Methyloterricola oryzae: one gene and its partner. The protein of the gene in region 2 interacts with the protein of the main gene of each other region in a pairwise test. Links are inferred from orthologs where the notes say so. Each region holds a gene or a part of one and is shown on either strand. Other genes may lie near its edges. The genes, in order: serC and selB.

Region 1 (10,701 bases), on a different replicon or contig from region 2:
TCCCAGATCGTAAAGCCCGGCCGCGACTTCCCCCGCGATGGCGGCGCTGTCGGGAGTGCCGGAGGCGAGGTGCGCGGCTTCCGCATTGCTGCTTACCGCAATGCGCTCCGCGCCGGGCAGATAGCGGTCCAGCCAGGCCCGGCACTGCGCGAGGGACTGCTGGTGCGAATAGACCTTGCGTACCAGCGTAAAGTCGTCCAGTCGGCTCAGGAGGTTGTGGTGTATGCGCAATACCACCTCGCCCGCGATCAGCAGCGGCGACTGCACGAAACTGTCCAGGGTGTGTGTGATCACACCTTCGGTGGAGTTTTCCACCGGCACCACGCCGAACTGGCAGTTACCGCTTTCCACCGCCCGGAAGATCTCGTCGATGGCCGGCAGCGGCACTGCCTGCACCGCATGGCCGAAATGCTTGTAGGCGGCCTGCTGAGTAAACGTGCCTTCAGGCCCCAGGAAGGCCACTGCAAGGGGCTTTTCCAGGGCCAGGCACTCGGACATGACCTCGCGGAAAAAGCGCACCACCGCCTCCCGGGACAGCGGGCCCGGATTGTTGGCCGCCACGCGCCGCAGCACTTCGGCCTCCCGCTCAGGACGATAGAAACAATCGTCTTCGCCGGACCGGGTTTTGGTCTCCGCCACCTGCTGGGCGCAGCGCGCCCGCTGGTTCAGCAAGTCCAGGATGCGATCGTCGATCGCGTCGATCTGTGCGCGCAACTGCGCGAGGGTCGGATCGGCTGCCATGAGTTCTGATGTTTTCGGCCGGCCTTTGCCTCAGAGAGTCCGCGCCGTCAGGACGCCGCTGATGCCGCGGATCTTCTCCAGAGTCGCCGCCGGCACGTCCGCGCTGAGGTCGACCAGGGTATAGGCGTAGTCCCCGCGCGATTTGTTGAGGAGATCGATAATGTTCAGGTTGGCCTCGGCCAGGGCGCTGGAGATCTGGCCCACCATGTTCGGCACGTTCTCGTTGGCGACGCCCAGACGGAAACCTTCCGTGCGCGGCATGATCACCTCCGGGAAGTTCACCGAATTGCGGATGTTGCCATTTTCCAGGTAATCGCGGATCTGGTCGGCCACCATCACCGCGCAGTTGTCCTCCGCTTCCTCGGTGGAGGCGCCGATGTGCGGCAGCAGGATCACGCCCTTCTTGTTCATCAGGCTGGCGGTGGGGAAATCACAGACGTAGGCGCCCAGCTTGCCTTCCTCCAGGGCCTGCGCGAGGCTGGCGTCATCGGCGATTCCGGCACGGGAGAAGTTGAGCAGCACCGCGCCTTTCTTCATCAGGCCGATACGGGCGGCGTTGATGATCTGGCGGGTCTGGTCGTTGAGGGGTACATGCAGGCTCAGAAAATCCGCCTTGCTCACCAGGTCGTCCACGCTGGCGGCCTTCTCCACCGAGGAGGAGAGTTGCCAGGCGCTGTCCACGGTCAGCAGCGGATCGAAACCCACTACCTTCATCCCCAGGGCCAGGGCGGTGTTGGCCACGCGCACGCCGATGGCGCCAAGGCCCAGGACGCCCAGGGTCTTGCCGGCCAACTCGATGCCGGCGAAGTTCTTCTTGCCTTTTTCCACCGCCTGGCTCAGCACCTCGTCATCGCCGCTCAGGCCACGAGTGAAGTCCCAGGCCGCGCAAATGTGGCGCGAGGCCAGCAACATGCCGGCAATGGTCAGTTCCTTCACCGCATTGGCGTTGGCCCCCGGCGCATTGAACACCGGGATGCCGCGCTTGGAATAGTCGGGAACGGGAATGTTGTTGACGCCGGCGCCGGCGCGTCCCACGCATTTCACCGAATCCGGGATGGGCACGCCGTGCAGCTTGAAGGAACGCAGCATAATGGCATCCGGGTGCTGGATCTCCGAGGCGATCTCGTAGCGATCGCGCGGCAGCCGTTCCAGACCTGCGACGGAAATATTGTTGTAGGTCAATACCTTGTACATGACAGATCCTCAGCCGTACTTGCGTTCGAACTCGCCCATGAAGGCGATCAGGGCGTCCACGCCGGCCTCCGGCATGGCGTTGTAGATGCTGGCGCGCATGCCGCCCACCTGACGGTGGCCTTCCAGGGTCACCAGTCCGGCAGACTTGGCTTCGCTGGCAAAGGTCTTCTCCAGCTCGGCCTTGGCCAGGCGGAACGGCACATTCATGCGCGAGCGGTATGCCGGTTCGACGGGATTGGAGTAGAACGGCGAGGCGTCGATTGCGGCATACAGCTTGGCCGACTTGCGGATGTTGACCTGTTCCATGGCGGCAAGCCCTCCCTGCCCTTTCAACCACTCCAGCACCAGGCCCAGTAGATACCAATTGTAGGTGGGCGGCGTGTTGAGCATGGAGCCGTTGTCCGACAGTTTTTTCAGATCCAGGATGCCTGGCGTTCCCGGCAGCACCTGGCCCAGCAGATCCTCGCGCACGATGACCACGGCGATGCCGGCAGGTCCCATGTTCTTCTGGGCTCCGGCGTAGATGAGGCCGTAGCGGCTGACATCCACTGGACGCGACAGGATGTTCGAGGACATGTCGCACACCAGGGGCAAACCGTTCGCGTCCGGGATGTCCTGGAACTCCACGCCGTTGATGGTCTCGTTGGAGGTGTAGTGCAGGTAGGCGGCATCGGCGGGCACATTCCAGGTCTCTCGCCCAGGAATGGTGGTGTAGCCGCCCTCCTTGGTGCTGGCGGCCAATGCCACCTGGCAGTACATCTTGGCTTCCGAGATGGCCTTTTCCGACCACAGTCCGGTGCTCACATAGCAAGCGGTGGTCTTGCCCCGCAGCAGGTTCATGGGGACGGCGGCAAACTGGCCGGTCGCCCCGCCCTGCACGAACAGCACCTTGTAATCGGCCGGCACCGCCAGCAGTTCACGCAGGTCCGCCTCGGCCTTCTCGGCGATGGCGACGAAGCTTTTGCCGCGGTGACTCATTTCCATCACCGACATGCCGGTATCGCCCCACTCCAGCATTTCATCGCGCGCCCGTTGCAGCACCGGCTCGGGCAGCATGGAAGGCCCGGCGCTGAAGTTGTAGACCCTGGACATAGTCACCTCAAGTTTGGTTAAGCAAATCGGCGGGCCCGCAGCCCGGCAAGAACCCCGGTGGCTGGATCAAACACGACGCCACGCAGGCGCTCATGCGCCGCTGCCGCCGATACGGGCCGTATTCTGGGTTCTGACTGTTTCAATATCCTTTCACGAGTGCCGGAATCGAGTGCGTGGCCGAACAGGCGAACCCGGCATTCTTAACAGGGCGCTTATTCAATGGGCTCCGCTTGCTCGCCGTCGGACTCTGGTTCGCCTTCCCCACCATTCTCATCACCGGGTAGATTGGCGATGCGATCAACGCCGACCACCTTCTCGCCCTCGCTCAGGCGGATCACAGTGACGCCCTGGGTATTGCGCCCCAGTTCGCGGATTTCGGCGACCCGGGTGCGCACCAGGGTGCCGGCGTCGGTGATCAGCATGATCTCGTCAGGCTCATCCACCAGCACGGCCGCAACCACCTGTCCATTGCGCTCCGAGGTCTGGATGGCGATCACACCCTGGCCGCCACGGCGGTGGCGCGGGAACTCCGACAGGGCGGTGCGCTTGCCGAAGCCATTCTCGGTGATATTGAGCACCGTGCCGTCGCTGGCGATGATCAGGGCGATGACCTTCTGCCCTTCGTTCAGGCTCATGCCGCGCACGCCGGTTGCGGTGCGCCCCATGGCGCGCACGTCGGTCTCGTTGAAGCAGACCACCTTGCCATCGCTGCTGAACAGCATCACATCCTGGGTGCCGTTGGTGATAGCCACGTCCACCAGGCGATCATCCTCGCGCAGGTCCACGGCGATCTTGCCGCTGGGCCGCGGCCGCTCGAATTCGGTCAGCACCACCTTCTTCACCGTGCCGGAGGTGGTGGCCATGAAGATGTAATGATCCTCGTCAAACTCGCGGATGGGCAGGATGGCGTTGACCTTTTCTCCTTCCTCCAGCGGAAGCAGGTTGACGAAGGGCCGGCCGCGCGCGGTGCGGCTGGCCACAGGCAGTTCGTAGACCTTGAGCCAGTAGACCTTGCCGGCGCTGGAGAAGCACAGGATGGTGTCGTGGGTATTCGCCACGATCAGCTTCTCGATGTAGTCCTCTTCCTTCGTCGCCGCCGCCTGCTTGCCGCGCCCGCCGCGGCGCTGCGCGCGATAATCGGTCAGGGGCTGCGATTTGACGTAACCCTCGTGGGATACCGTCACCACCACGTCTTCCTCGGTGATCAGATCCTCGGCGCACAAGTCCAACTGTGTGGTGATGATCTCGGTACGGCGGGCATCGCCAAACTGGTCGCGTACCGCTACCAGTTCGTCGCGGATGACTTCAAGAAGGCGCACGTCGCTGGCCAGGATGGCGAGAAGTTCGTCGATCTTGCCGAGCAATTCCTTGTATTCGGCGATGATTTTCTCCTGCTCCAGCCCGGTGAGGCGGTGCAGGCGCAGATCCAGGATGGCCTGGGCCTGGGCGGGCGAAAGGCGGTAGGCGCCTTCGACCAGGCCGAACTCGCGGCCCAGGTCATCGGGGCGGGAACGCCACTCGTCCTCGGCGCGGGCCAGCAGTTCGGTCACCACGCCCGGCTGCCAGCTGCGGCCCAACAGACGCGCCTTGGCCTCGGCAGGGCTGGGCGAGGTCTTGATGGCCTCGATGATCTCATCGATATTGGCCAGCGCGACGGCCAGGCCTTCCAAAATGTGCGCGCGTTCCCGCGCCTTGCGCAGTTCGAAGATGGTGCGCCGGGTCACCACCTCGCGGCGGTGGTCGATGAAGGCGACTAGCAGTTCCTTCAAATTCATGCAGCGCGGGCGGCCGTCCAGCAGGGCCACCATGTTGATGCCGAACACGCTCTGCATCTGGGTCTGCTGGTACAGGTTGTTGAGCACCACGTCCGGCACCTCGCCGCGCCGCAGCTCAATCACCATGCGCATGCCATCCTTGTCGGATTCGTCGCGCAGGCCGGAGATGCCCTCTAGCTTGCCGTCCTTGACCAACTCGGCGATCTTCTCCAGCAGCCTGGCCTTGTTTACCTGGTAGGGCAGTTCGCTGACGATGATGGACTGGCGTGCGCCCTCCTCGCCTTCGAAATGGCAGCGGGCGCGCAGGTAGATGCGGCCACGTCCGGTGAGATAGGCCTCGCGTATGCCCGCCGCGCCGTTGATCAGTCCCGCGGTGGGGAAGTCCGGCCCGGGCACCAGGGCCATCAGTTCGTGGATGCTGGCCCCCGGATTTTCGATCAGGGTCAGGCAGGCATTGATGACTTCGGTCAGGTTGTGTGGCGGGATGTTGGTCGCCATGCCCACCGCGATGCCGGCAGAGCCGTTGATCAGCAGGTTGGGGATGCGCGTCGGCAGGACCGAGGGTTCCCGCTCGGACTCGTCATAGTTGGGGACGAAATCGACGGTTTCCTTGTCCAGATCGGCAAGCAGGTCATGGGCGATGCGCGACATGCGCACCTCGGTGTACCGCATGGCCGCCGGCGGATCGCCATCCACCGAGCCGAAGTTGCCCTGGCCGTCGACCAGCATGTAGCGCAGGGAAAACGGCTGGGCCATGCGCACGATGGTGTCGTAGACCGCGGAGTCGCCGTGGGGGTGGTATTTACCGATGACGTCACCCACCACGCGGGCGGATTTCTTATAGGGCTTGTTCCAGTCGTTACCCAGTTCCTGCATGGCGTACAGCACCCGGCGGTGCACTGGTTTCAGCCCATCGCGGGCATCGGGCAAGGCACGACCCACGATGACGCTCATGGCGTAGTCCAGATAGGACTGCTTCATCTCGTCTTCGAGGCTGACTGGTATGATTTCTTTGGCGAAAGAAGACATCAGGTCCGTGTTGTTCTGCGATAAAAGCGAGGAAAGACGTTACTCCGTTTACGCGCCGAGGCCAGTTCGGTTGGCCTGTCTCGTTCTGAAGCGCCAGCCCGGGATTATATCACGCCACGCCGTTTGGAGGGTTTTGCGACTATGGCCATCGGCAGCAGCGCGACAGTTCGATCTGCTAAAATGCGCGCCCTGAAAGGACCCGAGCACACAAGCCCCATGACTTCAAGCGATTCCGCCCAGCATCGCCCCATCCGCAGCTTCGTGCTGCGACAAGGACGCATCACCGAGGCCCAGCGCCAGGCCCTGGACCTGCTGTGGCCCCGCTACGGCATCGAACCGGCGGATTGCCGCGCGCCTGCCCTGCTGTTTCCGCAGCCCCAACCTCTGGTGCTTGAGATCGGCTTCGGCAATGGGGAAAGCCTGACGCAGATGGCGGCGGCCACGCCGGAGCGGAATTTTCTCGGGATCGAAGTGCATCGCCCCGGTGTTGGACATGCCTTGTTGCGCATCGAGGAACTGGGCCTGAAGAACGTGCGGGTCTGCTGCGCCGACGCGGTGGAGGTGCTGAAGCAATTCATTCCCGACGCTTCGTTGGCAGGTATCCAGGTGTTCTTTCCGGACCCTTGGCACAAGAAAAGGCATCACAAGCGCCGCCTCATCAATCCGGAGTTCACCGAGCTTGCCGCCCGCAAACTGAAGACGGGGGGTGTGCTGCATGCGGCCACCGACTGGCATGACTATGCGCTGCAGATGCTTGAGGTACTGGAAGGCTGTGAGGCCCTGAAAAACCAGGCGGGTGCCAGACAGTTCAGCGAGCGCCCGGCGCACCGTCCGCTCACCAAATTCGAGTCACGCGGCCAGCGCCTAGGTCACGGGGTGTGGGACTTGCTGTTCGAAAAGCGCCCCTGAGCAGGGACCTCGGACCTATCCAGCCGCCTCGACCGCCGCCGGCGCTTCCTGACTGACGCCGGATGTTGGTGCCGGTTCCTGTTCGAGTTCCAAGGTGGACAGGATCGCCTTGAGTTCATCGAACTGACGCTGCAACGGAGCCAGTTTCTCTTCCATGGCCGCAATCTCGGCATCCAGCGACTCGCTGGTTTCGTTGACCTTGCGAAGTACTTCCAGGCGGCTTTCGATGAGACGTTTGCGGTCCTTGATCTGGTGAACTAGAGGCCCCAAGGCGGTTGAGCCCCAGGTCTTGGCCTCGTTGTGTGCCTGCCCGAACATCTCGCGCGCATTGGCGATGATGGTGCCATACAGCTTCTGCACCACCAGGCTCTGCTCCATCAGGGTGGAGGCCGCGCTGTTACGGAATTCCTCACCCTCGTCGAAGATACGCTGCAGTTCCACCTCGTATTTGTGGAATGACAGCATGACCGGCTGCAGGTCAGTGAACCCATGCTCGTCACGGAATCGCGCGTAAATGGCCTTGACCAGCCGCCTGGCCTCTTCGGCAATGGCCGAGGCCTTCTCCAGCACCACACGCAACTCGTCCAGCACGTTCTTCATCGAGTTCTTCATGCCGATGGTGGTCAGGCTCCCTGCCGTCTGCTTGCGCATGCGGCGCACGATGGGATCGATGGTATCGGCGCCCAAGGCCTCGATCAGCAAACGCACCTGGACCAGAAACACGCGCCGACTGGCCTGAAAATTATCCACGCTGGCCAGATAGCGCCCCTGCTGCTCCCGGGTTTCCTCCATGAGCTTGTGGGTCATCTCATGGTTATTGATGTCGATCTTGCGCATGTCAGCCAACTGGCGCTCGATGTCGGTCATTTCGGCGCCCAGTGTCGCGGCCGACTCCCGCACCAGATGTCCCACATTGTGGGATACCGCCTCTCGCAGGATGGTCTGGCGTTCGCGCACCACGCTATTGGCAAGATAATTCTCGATCCCCCGCAGCCGGCTCTTGTCCAGCAGCGCCTCGTCGCCCTTGACCTTGGCCAACAAGGCCTGCTTGGCCGATACCGGAAAGATCGAACCTTCCGCCACTTCCAGTATCTGGGCGGTGGTCGCAATCTGTTCATGGATGGATTTCTCGATGGCTTCCTCGCCCTGCAGATCACCCCACATGGAGTCGATCTTGTTCATCACCACCGCCAGTCCGCCATGGTGGGAATGGCGCGAGCCGCGCACGTGGTTGCGCCACATGTCCAAGTCGCTCTTGGTCACGCCGGTGTCGGCGGCCAGGACGAACACCACGGCCTGGGCGCTGGGCAGCATGTGCAGGGTCAGCTCCGGCTCGGCGCCCAGGGCATTGAGGCCCGGCGTATCCAGGATGGAAAGGCCTTCCTTGAGCAGATAATGGGGAAAGCTGATCAGGGCATGGCGCCAGGCGGGAATCTCCACGAATTCAGGGGGCAGGCTCTGACCCGGGCGCATCTCGTCGAAGGCGAGGCCGAGCTTGACGGCCTCCTGGTAGGGCACCTTCTTGGTGGCAGCGAGTTCGCGGAATGCCTCCTGCATCTGAACCGGGGAGTTGGGGTCAAGCTCGATCTGCAGCCAGCTGTCGGCGTGGCGCTTGTACTCGCTGAGGGAGGTCTCCGTCAGCCGGGTGTCGATGGACAGCAGGCGGATGTAGGCCCCGCCCTTGGTGTCGTAGAAGATTTCGGTGGGGCACATGGTGGTGCGGCCCGGCGATGAGGGCAGCAGGCGCACGCCGGTGTCGGAGAAAAACAGGGCGTTGATCAGCTCCGTCTTGCCCCGTGAGAATTCCGCGGCGAAAGCCACCACCAGGCGGTCTTCCCTGAGACTTTCCTCCATGTTGAGGATGCTCTCATTGATCGTATCGCCGTTCAGCCCGTATGTATCCAGCCAGGCCTTGTAACGATCGAGGGCGCCGATCAGCGCTTCCCTCCATTGCCCGTAACCCCTCAGTTTTTCCTCGAGCTGCATCTTGCTCATCTGTGACTCTCGACTTGTTGCCCGCCGGCGGGGTGAGTGCCCATGTCCAAACTATCGGAAGTGTAGACCAATTCCTTTCCCAGTCCGAGGGACGGCGGGACTTCCCTGTCGCTTAGAGTGATCGCGGGGGTCAGCTCAACAGGGCGATGGTCTGCTGCAAGGGCGGCAAGATCACCATTTTCCCCACCTGCAGGGCAATCAAGGCGATCAGCGGCGACAGGTCAATCCCCGCGATCGGACCGATGAGCTTGCGGCAAGTCCGCATGGTCGGTTCGGTGAGGCTGTAGAGCAGGGAGCTGGCCGGGTTGTAGCTCATGGAACCGAACCAGCTCAAGAGCGCGCGGATGATGATCGAGAACGTCATCACATTGAAGAACAGTTCCAGCAACTGGCTCAGGGCCCACACCGACAGCACGGCCAGGCTGGCGCTGACGCCCTGCAGCAGGAAAACCAGATAGCCACCCAGCATTTGCACGATGAGCATCAGGACCAGGGACGAGGTGTCGATACGACCCAGGGAGGGTATGAAACGCCTCAGAACACGCAGAGGCGGATGGGTGATCTTCACCAGAGCCTGGGAAATTGGATTATAGAAATCCGCCTCCACCCACTGGAACAGGAAGCGTAGCATGATCGCGAAGACATAGAGGCTGAACAGGGTGTCGACCACGAACACCGTGGGATTGACCAGATAACCCAGATCCATCACACGTTCCCCCATTGTTTAGCCAGTTCCCCGGCGCGCTGGCGCGCGGCGGTCATCGCCTCGCTGATCAGATTGCGCAGCCCCGATGCCTCGAAAACGCCGATGGCCTTTTCGGTGGTACCGCCGGGCGATGTCACCCGTCGTCTCAATTCCGCTGGAGATTCTTCCGATTCCATCGCCAGCCTGGCGGAGCCCAGGGCCGTCTGCTGGGTCAGCAAGCGTGCCGTCTCGGCGTTTAGACCCAGGGCGACGGCCGCCTCCTCCATGGCTTCCATAAACAGGAAGAAATAAGCAGGACCGCTGCCGGACAGGGCTGTCACGACGTCCAGCAATTCCTCGCTGTCCACCCACACGGTCAGCCCGACCGCCCGCAATACCGCTTCGGCCCTACTGCGCTGTTCACTGCTCAGGCTGGCGACGCCGTGCATGGCGGTGGCGCCGGTCTTGACCAGTGCCGGCGTGTTGGGCATGCAGCGCACGATATCGATGCCACCCCCCAGCCATTGATCAATATCGGCCTCCAGCACGCCCGCCGCCAGGGAGATGATCAGGGGCTTGTGCTTCTGCACCGAGTCCGCGATGCCGCCGGCAACCTCCTTAAGCATCTGCGGCTTGACCGCAAGAACCAGGATCTGCGCGTGCTCCACCACCTGACGGTTGTCTGAGGTCGTTTGAATGCCGAAGTGATTGGCCAGGTGTCTGAGCTTGTCGCCTTCCACGTCGGAAGCCCAGATATTGGCTGGCGGATAAGCATCCGCCAGAAGGCCGGCAATCAGGCTGCTCGCCATGTTGCCGGCACCGATGAATCCCAAGGTCTGCTGTTTCATAATGTCCTGAATTGGATAGGATCAGCCTATTTTACTGTGGAACCGCTCGATTTTTCAGTGCCGCGTTCGGTTTCAAGGATTTCGCCATCAGCTCGCCCTGGCGGGCCGCGCGCCGAAGATGGCGGTACCGATGCGGACCAGGGTCGCCCCCTCCGCCACCGCTGCCTCAAGATCGTCGGACATGCCCATGGACAGTGTGTCCAGGCCCGGAAGTTCCAAACTGACCAGGGCTTCCCGCAGTCTGCGGAACGCCAGGCGCTGGTTCGCGGTATCGGTGTCCGGTGCCGGAATCGCCATCAGGCCGCGCAGACGCAGCCGAGGCAGTTCCGCCACGGCCGCGGCGAGTTCCGACAATTCGGGGATGACGATGCCCGATTTGCTTGCCTCACCACTCACGTTGACCTGGATGCAGACATTGAGCGGCGGCAGTTCC
Region 2 (10,754 bases):
AGGCTGATATCGCGTCCCTTCGCGCGCTGTTCGGCCTGATGCGCCAGGGCAACCGCCGTGAGGCGCTCACTCTGCTGCCGGACCACATCAGCGTTTTCCGCCGCATCCATGAATGGGTCTGCCCCCTGATCGGCACGGTCGTCGTCGGTACTGCATTCAGGCATATGTCATCTCGCAGCGTGTCTGGGTACGCTGAGGCTAATGGCTCAGGATTTTTCGCTATTCTCAGGCCAGGACAGCATGCCTGTCAAAAAAGCACCCACCAGGCCGTGAGCTATGGTGCAAGCTCGAGCCGGAAAAAAATTCAGAGTGGGTTAGCCACGAACAATTGGGAGTTACCCTGGGGATTGGTGCACCAAAGCTTCACCTCATCGTCCGCGCGCATGGGAATTTCATCCTGCGAAACTGAGCGATCTTCCTGCACCAGGCCGCTCAGCTCGGCCACGCCGTTGTGCCCGTAGATACTGTTCGGCGTGGTGACCTGAATATGCCATTCGGATTTGGGGAAGCATACGGCGTTGATCAGGCTCGACTCCGCGTCGACAGCCAGTTGCCCGTCTATGGTTTCGATAGCAGCACCGCGAAAAACATTCGAGCGCAGCACGTCGCCGATTTCGACCGGCACCGCGCTGCCGCCTCGGCTCATCGTGATCGAGAAAATGCCCTCATCGTTCGTGACCCGCTGGGTGCCCAGGGCCTTGAACGAACCATTTGGACCAAACAGCGCGACTCTTACGCGCTCGCCCGGATTTGCGTGGCCGCCGACCACCGGAGAGCCGTTCTGAGCCGTTATGTGCGGTGCCCCGTACAACACGTTGACCGAGTCGCCTTGGGGATTGGTCCAGCTCACGCCGACCGCGTCGCCCCCCTGAATATCGAACTGGCCGCGCACATCGATGGACCAGCGCCCATTACGCCGGATTTCCGGGTGCAGAAAGAGCGTGTCTCCGGAGCATTCCCGACCGATGACGCAATCGATTACCACGACTTCCAGCGAACCGGGCGGAACTCTGCCCGATGCGCGGTCGGCCCGCACGTCGATCTCGGGCCGAACGTCCGGAACCTCGAGGCGATGTGTCTCACCGCCGGATTCGGCCACGACGAGGTCTCCGATCCGAGCCCGACCCTCATCAGCGGAGCCACAGTCCCATTCCGCCGCGAAGAAGCCATTCTCGACGAATGTGGGCGTGGTCTGCTTGCGAATCTCCAGCCCGTTCCGAATCAGGGTAACCGTCGTGTCGGGCCCCCGCGCTCCCTCGCCGCTGATAAAGCAGAGCGGCGGCCCGACATTGCGGACGCCCAAAATAACCAAGAGGCGTAAACCTGATTTTTCACCGGGGACGGCGGCGAACGCCGGGGCGGCCACCAACGCCGAGAGCATGGCAGAGGCCATGAGGAGTGCGTGGACAGAAAAAGGGTGGCGCATCATGGATCTCCAGAACGATCGGAAAAACAAGGGGGGACGGAATGGCGCAAAACACAGCCTGAAGGATCACCCGCGGGGCAAGTGCCGTCAAGGGTATCGTGAAGGTGCCGGCCCCTCCGGCCTGCCGGGATTCCGCAGACCACTGACGCCGGTTTCCCTCTCTGGATGGGCAATGCGTCAAGGAAAGATTTCGCAGCCGGCCTGCTGACTACTTACCTGATGGCGCTCGGGTAAACCACCACACTACGGCCTCCGCGAGGCTTCCGGTGTATGAATGAATAGGCTGCGGTAAGCAAGGGGGAATTAAACGCCTTTTGGGTTAAGTTAAGGCCGCATGCCCCTCAGAGGGCGCTTTCAAGGGAGAAAGCCGTCATGTTGAAGACCATCGATATCCTGCTGGCCCTGACCGTCGTCATGCTGGTTGCCAGCATGGTGGTAACGGTGCTGACCCAGTTTGTCACCAGTATCGGCAACACCCGCGGGCGCCATCTGCTGCAAGGCCTTGCGGACCTGCTGCAGCAGATCGACCCGCAGATCGATCGCAAGATCGCCGAATCGGTGTGCGGGGCCGTGCTGAGCCATCCCATGATCCGCGACGTGGGGCAGCGCTATGGCGCGGCCATCCATCGGGAGGAATTCACCAAACTGCTGATGGACCTGGCATCCGGCCAGGCACCCGCCAACTGCCTGGAAAAACTGGGAGCGGAGACCCGGCAGACCTTGCTGAAGACACTGCAGGACAATGGTATCCAGGACCCCAAGGCAACGGTGGAGCGGGTCCGAGACATGGCCTTGCAGTTGGAACTCGACAAGCCCGAACTAGCCAACTGTACTCGCCAGGCCCGGGCGCTCATGCAGGAAGCCAATAGCAAGCTGGTGGCAAAGATCAACAGCTGGTTCGACCAGACCATCGACCGGGTCTCCGACCGGTTCACCTTCACCACGCGCGGCATCACCTTCATCTGCTCCGTGGCGGTCGCCCTGCTCTTCCAACTCGACACGGTGACGCTGATCAACCGGCTTTCCGTGGACGATCAATTACGCAATACGCTGGTGGAACAAGCCTATCGGAAGGCAGGGGAGCAGCCGCCGTCGGACCCGGTGTCCGCCGCGCTGACGGAAAAACAGAAGGCTGAGTTAAGGGAATTAATGAAACTCGACGTTCTCACAATTCCCGGATCGGTGGACGACTGGTACAAAAACTGGAAAAACGTAAATGCCATGGGGATTGTACTTTCCGTGTTTCTGATGAGCTTGGGCGCGCCTTTCTGGTATGGAGCCCTGAAGAACCTGCTCAAGCTGCGCGGTACCCTAGCCGGCAAGGACGACAGCCAGCGTATTGAAAGGCAGAGCACCCAAGCTGCGGCTGTTCTACCCCAATGACGAGACGGAATTCCAAGGTGGGCTGTTTACTGCCCACCCGCTCGTGATCGATCTGCCGAAAAGCGTGCGGCGCATTCCATGCGGACCTAAACGCCGTGAGGAGGTGCGGGACCAGACAAATTCTATGAACGCCAATGGCGGAAGAGAACGGGAGTCGAACCCGCCCGAGGCCGTCTCACGGCCTCAACCGGTTTTGAAGACCGGCCGCCCCACCGGGGACGATGCTCTTCCATTGTTCCGGCATTCTACCGGAAACCGGCAGGCTCTCAGAACTGCAGGCTGTCGCTGCGAATCCGATGAACGTCGCCCGTGCGCCGGGTCAGGCCGCAGCGGTCGAAGTATTCGAGGATATGAATGGCCAGCTTGCGGCCGGTACCGATGCGGTCACGGAAAGCCGCCGCGGTCACGGCGCCATCCGGCGCCTCCCGCGCCAGATTTCGCACGATGTCGGCCATCTGCGCCACAGCGGCCCGGTCGAAGTAGTGGTCGTGGGCGACGCGATGCAGCCGCCCCAAGCGCGCCGCCTGGCTGAGCAAGCGGCGTACCGCGCCTTCCTCCAGGCTTTCGGAACGGGCGATATCCCGCACCCGCGGCGGCTGGAAGGGCTGGGCGGCGAGCAACGGGAACAGGCGCTGCCAGAGGGCCTCGTCCTTCTCGGCCAGGACGATTTCGTGTCCCGGCAGATGCCACCACGAGCCATCGCGGGCACAGAAGCCGCCCGAAAAGAGTACCGTCAGGACTTCGACGAATCCGGCCCGATCCAGGCGCGGCGCGCAGCGCAGACGCAACTGCTCGGAATTCAGCCCCAGGGAGTCGGGCTCGGTGACATGATGCAGACTCAGGGTTTCGAGCACCGCCCTGCACAAGGCGCTCCAGTGTTCATGCTCAAAAGCCACCGGCCTGATCCCGCCGACGCGGCGCAGATCCATCGCGTCCAGCAGCCGGTTCAATTCCTCGCAGGTCAGATTGGCGTTCAGGGCGAAGGATTTCAGGCTGAGTCCCTGAGGCGAGGCGGCGAGCAAGGCGGTGAGCATCGCCTCGAGCCCGGGCTGTTCCCACGCCGCCAGCACCTCAAGCCGCTGCGGACTGCGCCGTCCCCGGGCCGGAGCTTGGGCATCCAGTACATGCCCGCCGGCGATGGTGCGCAGGGCCGAGGCATCGCGCAGCACCGCGCGATCGCCATGAACCGCGCCAGTGGGCCTGTCCAGCACCAGTTGCGCCAGGGCGTTGCTGCCAGGCTCCAGCGGCTCATCCCGCAACAGGGCGACCCGGGCCGTGGCGTGAAAGGCCCCCAGGTGCACATGCACCGGCGTCCAGTACCTCAGCGGCTTGCCCTCACTGGGCAACAGGCGCAGGCGCACATCCAGGCGCGCCGTCGGTTGGTGCAATTCCGGCGTCAAAACCCAGTCGCCGCGCTGGATCCGGGCTTTCTCCACGTCGGCCAGATTAAGGGCACAGCGTTGACCGGCGCGACCTACCTCCGCCGGACGATTCTGGGCATGAATGCCGCGCACCCGCACGGGAAGGCCCGAAGGCGAAAGCAGCAGACGCTCGCCCACCCGCACACGCCCGGAAAAAACCGTTCCCGTCACCACGGTGCCCGCACCGGCCACGCTGAAGCAACGGTCGATGGCGAGGCGAAACCCGCCCCGCACTGCCTGCGTATCCAGGCTCGCAGCGGCAGACTCCAGATGGGCTTTCAGGGCCTCCACGCCCTGCCCTGTGGCGGCGGATAGCGGGAATACAGGACTTGCGGCGAGCGTCGTGCCTTTCAGCAAGTCTTGGATTTCGACCGTAACCTGCCCGATGCGCCCGGCATCAACACGATCGCACTTGCTCAATGCCACCGCGCCGCGTGAGACACCCAGGAGATCGAGAATCTGCAGATGTTCTAGGGTCTGCGGCATGGGGCCGTCATCCGCCGCCACCACCAGCAAGGCGAAATCGATCCCGGTGGTGCCCGCCAGCATGTTGTGGATGAATTTCTCGTGCCCTGGCACGTCCACGAAACCCAGGATGTCGCCGCCAGCCAGGGGCGTGTAGGCATAGCCCAGGTCGATAGTGATGCCGCGCGCCTTCTCCTCGGCGAGCCGGTCCGCGTCGACGCCGGTGAGCGCCTTGACCAGCCCCGTCTTGCCGTGATCGATATGACCCGCGGTGCCGACGATCATGTCAGCCACCCAATTGCGGCAACTGCGCGAGGAAGCCGGCTTCGTCCTCCAGGCAGCGCAGGTCGAAGCGCAGCGCGCCATCTTCCAGCCGCCCAATCACCGGCACCGGCAAGGCGCGGAAGGTTTCCGCCAGCCGGTTCAGGGCGCGGCCACCGCCCCGCCCCAGCGGATAGAGGGCAAGGCATGCGCTGGGAAGCCGGTCAACCGGCAGGGAACCGCTGCCGATCTGGCTGCGGCACGCCTCCACGCGCACGTCCGCTTGCCCGGTCAATGCCGCCTGCATTGGGTCTTGCAAGCGAACGGCGGCGGCGCGGATGTCGTCCTCGCTCCGCGTCAGCAGGCGCAGGGTGGGCAGTCGCCGGCTCAGATATTCCGGACTCTGATACAGCTTGAGGGTCGCCTCCAGGGCGGCCAGGGTCATCTTGTCCACCCGCAGGGCGCGCTTGAGCGGATTGCGCTTGAGCTTGGCGATCAGGTCCTTGCGACCCACCAGGATGCCGGCCTGCGGCCCACCCAGCAGCTTGTCGCCGCTGAAACTGACCAGGTCCGTGCCCTTAGCGAGGGCCTGTTGCGGCGTCGGTTCTTTCGGCAGGCCATGTGCACCGAGGTCGATCAACGTGCCACTGCCCAGGTCCTCCACGAAGGGCAACCCCTGTCCATGGGCCAGTTCGGCCAGTTGTTCCTCGGGCACGCTGGCGGTGAAGCCCTCGATGGCGTAATTGCTGCGGTGCACCTTCATGATAAGCGCGGTGCGCTGACCGATCGCCTCGGCGTAGTCCTTGCGGTGGGTGCGGTTGGTGGTGCCCACTTCCCGAAGTTTGGCGCCGGCGCGGGCCATGATGTCGGGGATGCGGAACGCGCCGCCGATTTCGATCAATTCACCGCGCGAGACGATCACCTCCTTGCGTGATGCCAGGCTGTTCAGCAACAGGAACACCGCCGCCGCATTGTTGTTCACCACGGTGGCCGCCTCGGCCCCGGTGAGTTCGCGGATCAGTCCATCGATATGGTCGTCGCGATCCCCGCGCCGCCCGCTGTCCAGACCGAACTCCAGGTTACAGGGGCGTGCGAGCACCGCAAGCACCGCATTCACCGCCGCGTCGGCCAGCGGGGCGCGGCCCAAGTTGGTGTGCAGCACGGTGCCGGTCAGATTGAAAACCGGCTTCAGACTAGGCTCGAATTGCGCCAAGAGCCGCTGCCCGGTCGAAGCCACGATACCCTCGCGGCTCCATGGCAGATCGGGTTTGCTCGTGAGCGCCTCGCGCAGCACCGCCATTTCGTCGCGCAAGGCCGCGACCACTGCCGTGTGGCCGAAGCGGGATTTCAACTCGTCGGCATCTGCGTGATTGAGCAGGCTGTCCACCGAGGGTAGGCGGGCTTGCGGGCTATCAGGTCGCGGCATGATGAGACGGCTCGATGATGGAGACGCGCTATTCTACCGGCTTCCCACGCCCGCGTTGATTACGGCGCCTTCTGACGTTGGCACACCCTATGAAAGCTTACGTCTATCGCCGAACGCGGGCCGCGCAGACCGCATAGGATGCCGCCGAGGGACGAGACGCATGGGTCACGTACGCAGCGCCTCCTACGTCGGCACAGCCTAGCTCGGGGTGGTCAGCCTGGAATCAGGAGCGGGTTGAAACCCAGGCGCTGGTAGCCGTCCTCGGCCATGAGCAGGTCCAGGGAAAGGCTAGCCAGGTCGTCGGCGAAGGGATCGAGGCCGTTGTCCTTCTCGCGGTTCATGGACTTCACATAGGTTTTGCAACCGCCGCAGGCCTCCGCCTTCACCGCCTCGCCGCCGCCTTCGATGCCGAAATACGCCACGTGCTGGCTGGAACCGCACTGAATGCAATGGATGCGCGGCCGGTTCCATTGGCTGCCACACAGGCCGCAAACCAGGTAGCGCAAGCCTTGCACGTCCCCTCCGGTCTGCAGCACCGAAGCCACGGGCAGGAAGCCACACGCCGGGCAGTGATGGGTCGCGGCGCCAGCATTGAGATGCGTCGCATCCAACGCCGCGGCCGCCAAGGTCCAATGCAGTTGCAGGGCGGCGGCCACGAATGGCGCGAGCCCGGCATCGATCCGTTCGAGATCGGCGGCCAGCAGTCCATCGGCCCAGTCATCCCACTCGGCTTCATCGTTTCTGCCGATGCCGGCGAGCCCATCGGCAGCCGGGCTGCGCGCGACCATCCGCGCCGCGATCTGGCGGAATGACTCATGCCAGTTCGCTCCCGGCCGCCACGTCTCGATATCCAGCGCGGGCGCTCGGTTCAGAGCGGCCGGAAATCCTTCCGTTACTGTCGCCTCGTAAAGCTCATGTTGAATCCCGGTCAGGTCGGCCATCAGTCCGAGATAGCCGGAGAGCGCGGGGTTGGTTTGAGACAGTTGACGCAGCCGTTCCGAGCGTTCACGGAAAATCTGTCTCGGGTTTGGGGGGATGACGAAAGGCAATTCCATGGACCTGTTTCGGATGCGGAAAGATGGAACGGTGGGTCCGTTCGCCAGAACCGGGCCGCCTGGGCGAGCGCGACCTGAGCCTAGGGCTTGGTTCCCTTGACGATGAACGCGGTGAACGAGCTGAAAAACTGTCCTCGCCTATCCAGTTCGGCAAGTCCCTCCAGCCATTCCTCGATTTCCTCTGTGGAGGCGCGCCCGGCTGCGCCGGCGGCCGCGGCGGTCCGGGAGAGATCGAGTACCTGATCCGCCAGTTCCAGTTCGTTGAAAACGAGCGTTTGCGGGACGATTTGAATGTCCACCAGCCCGGCTTGTAGAAAATGCCGCGCCAGTTGGCGGCCTATCCAGCCTCCTGAGGGAAAGCTGTCGCACCAGACGTTCAGGAGGATGCGGGTCAGGACTTTATGGTTCGAATCGACCGTCAAGGTCTCCCAGTCGGGGTCCATGGCAACCACGTACGCGCCGCTGCGGACGACCCGGCTCATCTCCGCGACCACCTGCAGCGGCTCGGCGATATGCTGCAAGGTCCGGTCGATACGGGCGCCGTCAAGACTGGAATCGGCAAACGGCAGGCTGCGGGCGTCTGCCTGAATGAGCCGGACCGGCAACCCGGAGGGCATCACGGTTTCCCGGGCGACCCCCAGCAGTTCGGTGCTGAGGTCCACGGCGAAAACCTGGCCCGACGGGCCCACCTCGCGCGCCAGGGCCACGGCGTCTTCCCCCGTGCCGCAGCCGACCTCCAGGACGCAGTCGCCTTCCTTCAGCGCCAGCAGGTCGCGCGTCTTCTGCTTGTAGGATCGATAAAACTCCAGCGATTGCTGGAGACGCAGGCACTGAACGAACCGCTGCGCGGCGCCGGCACCATCGACATTCTGGAAATCCGTGGCGAAATAGGTCATGCCGTGCTTGGGCCAGGCTCGGGACTCAGTGTTCCTCCCCCTTCATCACCCGCTTGTACCAGCCCGGATGATGCTTGTGAGCCCAGGCTCGGGTGACGGTGCCGCGCACCATGGCGCCGATGGTGCCATTGATCCACAGCGCCGCGTAGATATGCACGATGATGCCGGAGATCATGACGAAGGCGCAGAGCGCGTGCAGCAGGGCGCTGATGCGGATGATGTCAATCGAGAAATACGGCGCGAACCAGGGCCGCCAGATGACGATGCCGGTGAGCAGCAACGTGGGGATGGTGGCGATCATGGTCCAGAACAGCATTTTCTGCCCGGCGTTGTAGCGGTCCACCTCGGGCAGGCGGTCCTCGCGGTTCTGCACCACATCCATGATGCGGGTCAGCCAGATGATGTCGTTCCGGCTCAACAGGTTATGGTGCCAGTAGCGCAGGGCCAGCCCCGAGAACGACAGGAACATCAGCAGGCCGATGTAGGGATGCAGGATGCGCGTCCATGTGCCGCCGCCAAAGAACTGGGTAAACCAGAACATGGAAGGATGGAACAGGGCCAGCCCCGAAAAGCTCAGCATCAGGAAGGTGATGGCGGTGAGCCAGTGGTTGAACCGCTCCGCCGGCCCGTAGCGCTTGATGAGATCGGAAGATTCGTGGCCGCTCATGGCTTTTTCTCCTCTTCTTCCTCTTCGGTCTCGTTGGGGCCGATAGTGACGTAGTGGAAAAACCCGGCCAGGCCCGTGAAGAACAGCGCCGCGGTGGCCAGGGGCTTGAAGATGCCTTTCCACAGGCCCACCGTGGGGCTGATCTCCGGGTCCTTGGGCAGTTCGTTGTAGATCTCCGGCTTGTCCGCGTGGTGCAGCACGTACATCACATGGGTGCCGCCCACGCCGGTTGGGTCGTACAGCCCGGCGTTCTCGAAGCCGCGCTCCTTGAGGTCGACGATGCGCTCGTTGGCGTGCTCGATCATGTCCTCCTTGCTGCCGAAGACCAGGGCCTGGGTCGGACAGGCCTTGATGCAGGCCGGCTCCAGCCCCACCGCCACCCGGTCGGAACAGAGGGTGCACTTGTATACCTTGCTGTCCTTCTCCGACAGGCGGGGGATGTTGAAGGGGCAGCCAGCGATGCAATAGCCGCAGCCGATGCAGTTTTCCTCGTGGAAGTCGACGATGCCGTTGGAGTATTGGATGATCGCCCCCGGCGACGGGCAGGCCTTGAGGCAGCCCGGATCGGCGCAATGCATGCAGCCGTCCTTGCGGATCAACCATTCCAGCGGGCCGTTGACCTCGGTCTCGGCGAAGCGCATCAAGGTCCAGCTATTGGCGGTGAGATCGTGGGGGTTGGTGTAGGACCCCTCATTGATGCCCACCTCCTCGCGCAGGTCGTTCCATTCCTGGCAGGCGGACTGGCAGGCCTTGCAGCCGATGCACTTGGTGACGTCGATGAGCTTGGCCACCTCCGTCATCTCCCGCTGCTGCGGACTGGGGGTGGTGGTGGCGGAACGGCGCACGATATCCAAAGATTGCAATGCCATTTCAGACCTCCGTCCGCCCCTTGAGAATGCGCGCCAGCAGCGAGGTTTTCTCGGTCGCCCCCGCCGCGCCGTTGGGCCGCTTGCGCTCCTCATGCCCTTCACCCGGCTTGTGGGTATGGGGCATAGACTCGCTGAGATCCCTTTCCACGTTCACCAAAAACGCCTTGAACTCCGGGGTCTGGGTATTAGCATCGCCCAGGAATGGGGTCAGGGTGTTGGCGATGTAGCCCTTGCGGGTGGCGCCGGTGAAGCCCCAGTGGATGGGAATGCCGATCTGGTGCACGGTCTGCCCGGCCACTTTAAGCGCCTTGATGCGCTTGGTGACCATGGCCACGGCCTTGATCACGCCGCGCTTGGAGCGCACCACGACTTTTTCGCCATTGGCGATACCCAGTTCCTTCGCCAGTTCCTCGCCGATCTCCACGAACTGTTCCGGCTGCAACGAGGCATTGATCTTCGAATGCTTGGTCCAGAAGTGGAAGTGCTCGGTGAGCCGGTAGGTGGTCGCCACATAGGGGAATTCCTCGTGGCTGCCGAGCATGGCCCGGTCGCTGGCGAACACCCGCGCCGCCGGATTGTTGATCACCTTCTCGTGCAAGGGATTGCGGCCCAGGGGCGTCTCGAAGGGCTCGTAATGCTCGGGGAACGGACCTTCCGCCATCAGGTGCCGGGCGAACAGCCGGCCCACGCCTTCGTCGGTCATGATGAACGGCGAGACACCGCTGTCGGGCGCAGCATCGGCCTTGAAGTCGGGCACATCCAGCCCGGCCCACTTGGCGCCATCCCATTCGATGAGCTTGCGCTTCTCGTCCCATGGCTTTCCCGCCGGATCGCAGGAGGCGCGGTTATAGAGGATGCGCCGGTTCAGAGGCCAGGCCCAGGCCC

What was found.
Region 1: the proteins of selB (region 2) and serC interact in binary tests that used the Escherichia coli proteins (3 or more experiments, as listed by UniProt). The link is inferred for Methyloterricola oryzae from one-to-one orthologs.

The regions. Positions count from the first base shown.
Region 1 is NZ_JYNS01000002.1:425,627-436,327, reverse strand. What follows is about bases 987-3,829. They hold serC (3-phosphoserine/phosphohydroxythreonine transaminase), read right to left. Parts: upstream 3,028-3,829; coding sequence 1,945-3,027; downstream 987-1,944. Other genes in these bases: gyrA (DNA gyrase subunit A), read right to left, coding at 3,240-3,829; EK23_RS05670 (phosphoglycerate dehydrogenase), read right to left, coding at 987-1,935. Outside these bases: pheA (prephenate dehydratase), read right to left, coding at 1-741; more of EK23_RS05670, read right to left, coding at 772-986; more of gyrA, read right to left, coding at 3,830-5,831; tRNA (guanosine(46)-N7)-methyltransferase TrmB, read left to right, coding at 6,048-6,740; EK23_RS05650 (dynamin family protein), read right to left, coding at 6,756-8,735; EK23_RS05645 (YggT family protein), read right to left, coding at 8,866-9,456; proC (pyrroline-5-carboxylate reductase), read right to left, coding at 9,441-10,268; EK23_RS05635 (YggS family pyridoxal phosphate-dependent enzyme), read right to left, coding at 10,356-10,701. UniProt on the Escherichia coli protein: Catalyzes the reversible conversion of 3-phosphohydroxypyruvate to phosphoserine and of 3-hydroxy-2-oxo-4-phosphonooxybutanoate to phosphohydroxythreonine. Is involved in both pyridoxine and serine biosynthesis.
Region 2 is NZ_JYNS01000003.1:201,158-211,911, forward strand. What follows is about bases 2,529-5,424. They hold selB (selenocysteine-specific translation elongation factor), read right to left. Parts: upstream 4,981-5,424; coding sequence 3,076-4,980; downstream 2,529-3,075. Other genes in these bases: EK23_RS06975 (hypothetical protein), read left to right, coding at 2,529-2,809; selA (L-seryl-tRNA(Sec) selenium transferase), read right to left, coding at 4,982-5,424. Outside these bases: EK23_RS06965 (hypothetical protein), read right to left, coding at 1-164; EK23_RS06970 (hypothetical protein), read right to left, coding at 305-1,429; more of EK23_RS06975, read left to right, coding at 1,799-2,528; more of selA, read right to left, coding at 5,425-6,382; formate dehydrogenase accessory protein FdhE, read right to left, coding at 6,595-7,437; EK23_RS07000 (methyltransferase domain-containing protein), read right to left, coding at 7,518-8,333; EK23_RS07005 (formate dehydrogenase subunit gamma), read right to left, coding at 8,359-9,000; fdxH (formate dehydrogenase subunit beta), read right to left, coding at 8,997-9,869; fdnG (formate dehydrogenase-N subunit alpha), read right to left, coding at 9,871-10,754. UniProt on the Escherichia coli protein: Translation factor necessary for the incorporation of selenocysteine into proteins. It probably replaces EF-Tu for the insertion of selenocysteine directed by the UGA codon. SelB binds GTP and GDP.